3 regions of the Streptomyces sp. NPDC001832 genome follow, and region 2 is predicted to be linked to each of the others. Evidence: riboswitches for the same ligand, from Rfam matches in the RefSeq annotation. Region 2 holds a riboswitch; each other region holds the start of a gene.
What was found. A riboswitch is a leader RNA that binds a small molecule or an ion and turns the genes downstream of it on or off. The one in region 2 is predicted to bind cobalamin.
Positions count from the first base shown of each region.

Region 1: it holds a riboswitch for cobalamin, as region 2 does, so the genes downstream of both, ABT115_RS00320 (cobalamin biosynthesis protein) here and ABT115_RS24690 (CbtB domain-containing protein) in region 2, are expected to answer to the same signal.
Region 3: it holds a riboswitch for cobalamin, as region 2 does, so the genes downstream of both, ABT115_RS16930 (ribonucleoside-diphosphate reductase subunit alpha) here and ABT115_RS24690 (CbtB domain-containing protein) in region 2, are expected to answer to the same signal.

Region 1 covers NZ_JBEOYU010000001.1:59,015-61,267, reverse strand. Annotated here, with positions in the region: gene ABT115_RS00325 (cobyric acid synthase) at 1-288, opposite strand, end outside; gene ABT115_RS00320 (cobalamin biosynthesis protein) at 285-1,328, opposite strand; cobalamin riboswitch at 1,474-1,602, opposite strand; gene ABT115_RS00315 (hypothetical protein) at 1,772-2,002, opposite strand; gene ABT115_RS00310 (inorganic phosphate transporter) at 2,034-2,253, opposite strand, start outside.
Region 2 covers NZ_JBEOYU010000039.1:36,094-38,346, forward strand. Annotated here, with positions in the region: gene ABT115_RS24680 (dihydrolipoyl dehydrogenase family protein) at 1-150, shown strand, start outside; gene ABT115_RS24685 (histidine phosphatase family protein) at 305-910, opposite strand; adenosylcobalamin (AdoCbl) riboswitch at 1,020-1,168, shown strand; gene ABT115_RS24690 (CbtB domain-containing protein) at 1,172-1,387, shown strand; gene ABT115_RS24695 (CbtA family protein) at 1,416-2,189, shown strand.
Region 3 covers NZ_JBEOYU010000018.1:94,229-96,481, forward strand. Annotated here, with positions in the region: gene ABT115_RS16930 (ribonucleoside-diphosphate reductase subunit alpha) at 1-1,025, opposite strand, end outside; adenosylcobalamin-variant (AdoCbl-variant) riboswitch at 1,177-1,279, opposite strand; gene mctP (monocarboxylate uptake permease MctP) at 1,458-2,253, opposite strand, start outside.

The DNA of each region.
Region 1 (2,253 bases), on a different contig from region 2:
CACCGGTCTGCCCATCAGGACGACCTGGCTGGAGCGGTCGCTGCCGGGCTTGAGCAGGACCGGGTTCATCAGCGCGGTCGGCTCCACCCGGGCGGCCTGGGCCTGCATGGCCTGGGCGCGCCCGATCTCGGCGCCCTCGCGGGTGACGAACGAGTTCAGCGACATGTTCTGCGCCTTGAAGGGCGCCACCTTCACGCCCCGCCGTACGAGCCAGCGGCAGATACCTGCCGTGACGACGCTCTTGCCCGCGTCCGAGGTGGTTCCGGCGACCAGCAGCCCGCCGCTCATGTCCGTCTCCGTCCTGCGATCCGACGTCCTGCCATCCGACGTCCCGTGACCTGAAGTCCTGTGACCCGACGTCCTGCGGACCGACGTGCTGCGATCCGTCTCGCGACGAGGCCCGCACCCAGTCGTCCCGCCACACACATGCCGAGGGCCAGCGCACTCACCCGGCGCGACAGCCGTACCGCGCGTTCGATGTCCTCGGTCTCCACCGCCCGGCCCGTCTCCCCGTTGAGGACGGGGCGGTGTTCGACCCGACCGCCGTACGCCAGGGTCCCGCCGAGCCGTACGCCGAGCGCACCCGCGAACGAGGCCTCCACCGGGCCCGCGTTGGGGCTCGGGTGCTTGGCCGCGTCTGCCCGCCACGCCCCCGCCGCTCCACGTGGCCGCCCCCCGGCGGCCACGGTGAGCAGGGCTGTGAGCCGGGCACCCGGCCAGCCCGCGAGGTCGTCCAGGCGGGCCGAAGCCCAGCCGTAGCGTCGGTGGCGTGGCGATTTGTGGCCGACCATGGCGTCGAGGGTGTTCGCGGCCCGGAAGCCGACGAGCCCGGGCACACCGGCCAGCGCACCCCACACCAGGGCGCCGACCACGGCGTCCGAGGTGTTCTCGGCCACGGATTCCACCACGGCACGGGCGATCTGCGGTCCGTCGAGAGACTGCGGGTCGCGTCCGCACAGATGCGGCAGCCGCTCGCGGGCCGAATCGATGTCACCGGCGGCCAGGGCGCCCGCGATAGTCCGGGCCTCACGCCCCAGGGACGTACCGCCGACGACGGACCAGGTGGCGGCCGCGGTCAGTGCGACGGAGGCGGCGGGGTGGCTGCGCACGGCACGGGTGATCAGCGCGGCACCACTTGCGGCGCCTCCGGCGCAGACGAGCGTGTGCAGCGCGCCCGACCCGCGGTGGTCGCGCCAGAGACGGCGCTCGACGCCTGCCGCGACCCGCCCGAAGGCGGCGACCGGATGCCCCCTGCGGGGGTCACCGAGCAGCAGATCGCCGATCAGACCGGCCGTGGCGCCGTACGCGAAAATGCGGTCGGCACGCACGGCTCAACCGGCCGTTACGCCTCGAAGGAGCTTCGTACAGGCGGCTCTCGTCGAGAGCGCCACAGCAACGGACGCACGGCAGCCAGGCATGGCGATATGTCCTCACTCAGGGTCCGCGCCCTGGTTCGACGTGACCGGCGACGAGAGTCTCCTGGCTCCCGGATCCGCAGTTCCCCCGGCCTTCCAGCCCGCTCGCGCGGGCCGTGACTTCCGGTGTGGGGGACTGCTCCCCGGTGACAGTGGCGGGACCGCGCCGGATTCGCACCGGCTTCCTCTGCTGTCGTCGTAATTGGCTCCGGCAGTCCACCACGCTCCGCGAACGCCCGTCAACCTGCTGTTGACCTGTGGCGGTGCGGTGTGCTGAGCCCCACATCGGGCCGGGCACACCAAGACGGGCCGGACACACGTCGTGTCCGGCCCGTCAAGGAGCGCGAGGAAGATGCTCAGGCGACGATCAGATAGATCCCGTACGCGACCGCCGCGGCGCACAGCGCGAAGCAGACGTACCCGCCGGCGCGGGCCAGCAGCAGCGAGCCGCCGGAGCCGCCCTGCGCCTCAGGTTCGGGCTGCTTGGAGAGACCGACGATGCCCAGGGTGAAGAGGCCCACCAGCGCGACGGTGACGACGAGGGAGACGCCGAAGACGGAGCCGAGGGCTGCCCAGTCGATGTTCATGCTGAATCCTTAGACGGCCGGCCTAGGCGGCCTAGACGGTGGCGGTTCGCGCCGGGTCCTGGGTGGTTCCGGCCGGAGCCGGAATGGTGGCACTGAGGTCCTGGGCCGCTGCCTGCGCCGCGGTGAGCGGCGGGCTGACGGCCGCGATGGCCGCGGTGGCCGCGGTGGCGGCGTCGACGGGCTCGGCGTCGCCGCCCGTGTGCGCGACATCGCCGTGGCCGACCGGCTTGCGGCGCGATACCAGCCAGATC
Region 2 (2,253 bases):
GTCGGACCGGGCATCGGCGAACTGCTGCACTCGGCGACGATCGCGGTCGCGGGCGAGGTCCCCATCGGCCGGCTATGGCACGCGGTCCCGGCGTATCCGACGATCAGCGAGGTCTGGCTGCGCCTGCTGGAGGCGTACCGGGACGCGTAGGGTCCGGCCCGCCCGTCTCCAGCAGCTCCTCGGGCGGGGTGGCATTCGTACCGACCGTTGACGACGGCCGCGAGCGCGCGCAAGACCGTCGCCGCCAGCAGCCCGACGAAGAGCCCGGCCGGCACACCGAGCGCCGCCGCGCCGAGCCCGATCGTCAGTGGGCTGCGGGAGGACGTCGGCCGCCCGCAGCGGGGGACAGCGGCTGCCCACAGCGCAGGTTCCACCGTCCGGACCGGCCGTTGAGCGCGGTCAGTGTCAGCGGCGCGACGTCCAGCCGCCAGAATGCCTCCGTCGGCAGCGCGAGCGCCCGTACGATCAACGCCCGCACCACCGCAGGCTCGACGACCCCCAGTACAGGGCCGCTCTCCTTGACGTGCAGCGACTCCAGCCATTGGCCGGTCCGGGCGCAGAACTTCAACAATGATTCGCCGCCGTGCGGAGCCGCCGAAGAATCGGTCGTCCAGGCCGACACGGCCTCCGGCTCGCGCCCGCTCACCTTCGACAGCCGCTGCCCGCTCCATCGGCCCATGTCCCATCCACGCAGGGCGAGTTCGGGCTCAGTGCGCAGCCCCAGTGCGTCGGCGGTCCCGGTGCACCGCTCGGACGGCCCGCACACATATCTGTCGGCCGCAGGCACCGCTGCCGCAGTGGCCCGGGCCTGCCGGATCCCGGCTGCGTCGAGCGGAGCGTCACCGTCGAAGCGGGCCTCGCGCAGCGCAGCGTTGAGCGCCGGTGAGATCAACATCACCTGTACCGTCATGACCGGGTCAACTCCCTGAACTAATGGCCCCCGAGTGTGCCCACCATGGCATCCGGGCATTCCGGCCCCGCCGACGGCACCATGGCCGCGCCTGCTCCCAGGCGGTATCGTCCGATGAGCATGACGAAGGTGTGACGGAAGTCCGGTGAGAATCCGGCACGGTCGCGCCACTGTGAACCCGTACCCGTACGGGAAGTCAGACCCAGCACCTTCGTCTCAGGCACCACGATCGGGACGCGTGTTCCCTCAGGAGGTTCTGCCATGGCACAGACTGCTGCCCCCGCCACCGCCGTACCAGCAATCACCCCCATCTCCCTGAAGGCCATTGCCCCTTGGGCGGTCTTCTTCGGCATCCTCATGCTCGTACTGCTGTACTTCGTCGGCGCCGAGCAGGGCGCCACTGCGGTCATCTCCGGCGAAGGTGTCCACGAGTGGGTCCACGACGCTCGCCACCTTCTCGGTTTCCCCTGCCACTGACGTACCGTCCGATCCAGGGGAAATCCGTATGAACCACATATCTGTCAGAGCCCTGCTCGTCCGGGGCATGCTGGCCGGCCTTGCCGCGGGCGCGCTCGCTCTGGTCGTCGCCTACTTCCTCGGCGAGTCCCCGGTGGACGCGGCCATCGCTCTCGAGCAGGCGCACAGTCATGACCACGGCGGCGGCGAGGAACTTGTCAGCCGCACCATGCAGTCCACCGCCGGCCTTGCCACCGGCGTGCTCGTCTTCGGTGTGGCGATCGGCGGCATCGCCGCCCTCGCCTTCTGTTACGCCCTCGGCCGGATCGGCAGATTCGGCCCGCGGGCCACGGCCGCCCTGATCGCGGGAGCGGCTCTGCTGGCGGTGTACATTGTGCCGTTCCTCAAGTACCCGGCCAACCCGCCTGCCGTCGGTAACCACGACACGATCGGCCGACGCACTGCCCTGTTCTTCCTGATGGTCGCCCTCAGCGTGCTGCTGGCCGTCACCGCCGTCATCCTCGGCAAGCGGCTGGCTCCTCGCCTGGGCAACTGGAACGCGACGATCGCCGCATCCGTCGGCTATGTACTCGTGATCGGACTCGCGTACGCGTTCCTGCCTTCGTTCGACGAGGTCGGAAAGGACTTCCCGGCCGGCCTGCTATGGGAGTTCCGCCTGGCCACGGTCGCCGTGCAGGCCACTTACTGGATCACCTTCGGCCTTTTCTTCGGCTGGCTGACGGAACGGCTCCTCGTGCCGAGGACCGACTCCGTCAGGACCGGAAACGGTGCAGCGAACCGGCCTGCCACGGCGGCCGGCTGACCGAAGTACCACTGATCACCGGAAGACATCGGAACCCGCCGGGAGCCTCCCGGCGGGTTCCGCG
Region 3 (2,253 bases), on a different contig from region 2:
TTGTGCGTACGACGCTGGTCCTCACCCGTGTTGTCGCGCAGCTCCAGGAACTCCTCGATGTCCGCGTGCCAGGTCTCCAGGTAGACGGCGGCGGCGCCCTTGCGGCGGCCACCCTGGTTGACCGCGGCGACGGAGGCGTCGAGCGTCTTCAGGAACGGCACGATGCCGTTGGAGTGCCCGTTGGTGCCACGGATCAGCGAACCGCGGGCGCGGATACGGGAGTACGGGAGACCGATGCCGCCCGCGTGCTTCGAGAGCCGGGCCACCTGGTGGTAGCGGTCGTAGATCGAGTCGAGCTCGTCGAGCGGGGAGTCCAGCAGATAGCAGGAGGACATCTGCGGGTGCCGGGTGCCGGAGTTGAAGAGCGTGGGGGAGGAGGGGAGGTAGTCGAGGCGGTTCATCAGGCCGTACAGCGAAGCGACTTCGTCCACGGCGCGCTCCGAATCGTCCTCGGCCAGCCCGGCCGCGACGCGCAGCATGAAGTGCTGGGGCGTCTCGATGACCTGACGGGTGTGCGGGTGGCGCAGCAGATATCGGCTGTGCAGGGTCCGCAGCCCGAAGTAGCCGAAGCGGTCGTCGGCGCCGTCGGCGAGCGAACGTTCCACCAGCGCGTCGAGTGCGGCCGCGTGCAGCGCGACGAACTCGGCGGTACGGTCCGCGATCAGGCCCTCGCGGTGTCCGACGGCGACCGAGGCGGAGAACGAGACCGCGCCCTGGCCGGACGCCTCGTCCGCGATGGTGCGGGTAAGCAGCCTGGCCGCGAGCCGGGAGTAGGCGGGGTCCTCGGAGATCAGCCCTGCGGCGGCCTCCGTGGCCAGCGAGCGCAACTCCGCCTCGTCCGACCGGGCGTTACGGCCGCGCAGCGCGGCGGCGGCGACGCGACCGGGGTCGGTGTCGGGCAGATCGACGGTGAGGCCGGTCAGGGTCCGCAGCAGTGCGGCCCCCGGTCCGTCGTGTGCGGTTCCCTCGGAATCGGCCGCTTCGGACACGGCGGCTGAAGCCGGATCGGCTGGCGCGATGGTCACGTGGTGCTCTCCCTCGCTCGGCTCGGGGCCGGCGGGGAACGGGGGCAGCCGGGCAGAGGCGGGCCCGCGTCGGGCAGCACTCATTACGGCGTCCACCGGCCCATCCGCGAGGCCCGGACGTCTGGCATCCGGTTCGGTCGAGCCGGATGCGCTGTCGGCAGGTCCTCGGACTTACTCGATGGTGTGTAAAAGCACACCGAATACACCGTTGCGGGACAGTTCCGGATTTGCACCGGATTTCCCTGCGGCGACAGCGAGCACGAGCATACATGTGGGGGCTGCGGGATGAGACGGCCCCCACATGTTGTGTCGTGTAACGGATGTCGAGCCGACGGGACAAGCCGTGCGATCCCCCGTCGGAGCAGACGGACGGCCCGCCACACCCCGCTGAAGGGGGCGCGACGGGCCGTCATCGGGCCGTAGGAGCGGTCTTCAGTGGACGCCGCTCGGCGCCCCCGCCGTGGCCGGCGGGAGCTCCGCCTGGACGCCCGGGTCGCCCGCGTCGGCCGTGTAGTCGGCCGGGGAGGTCTCGTCGATTCCTGCGGGTGCCTTCACTGCGTTCAGGACGAAGGTGAGCACCACCGTCACCACCGCGTTCAACACGAACGCGGTCAGACCGATGTAGCCGATCTCGCCGATGCCCGGGATCTCATTGGACGACCCGCCGAAGTGCGCCTGGGTCGGGCTGGCGACCCCGTACGCGGCCACCGTCCCGTACACCATGCCGACCACCCAGCCCGCGAGTAGCGCCCAGCGGTGGAACCAGCGGGTGAACAGGCCACCGACCAGGGCCGGCATCGTCTGGAGGATCCAGATCCCGCCCAGCAGTTGGAAGTTGATCGCGACCGTCTTGTCCATGGCGAGGACGAAGGCGAGCGCGCCGACCTTCACCAGCAGCGACACCAGCTTGGAGACCTTGGTCTCCTGCTCCGGGGTCGCGTCCGGCTTCAGGAAGTCCTTGTAGATGTTGCGGGTGAAGAGGTTTGCTGCGGCGATCGACATGATTGCGGCAGGCACCAGCGCGCCGATGCCGATGGCGGCGAATGCCACGCCCGCGAACCAGTCCGGGAACATGTTCTCGAACAGCTGGGGGATGGCCAACTGCCCGTTGTCCACCTTGATACCGGCGGCGATCGCCATGAAGCCGAGCAGCGCCAGCAGGCCCAGCATCAGCGAGTACAACGGCAGGATCGTGGTGTTGCGCCGGATCACATTGCGGCTGCGGCTG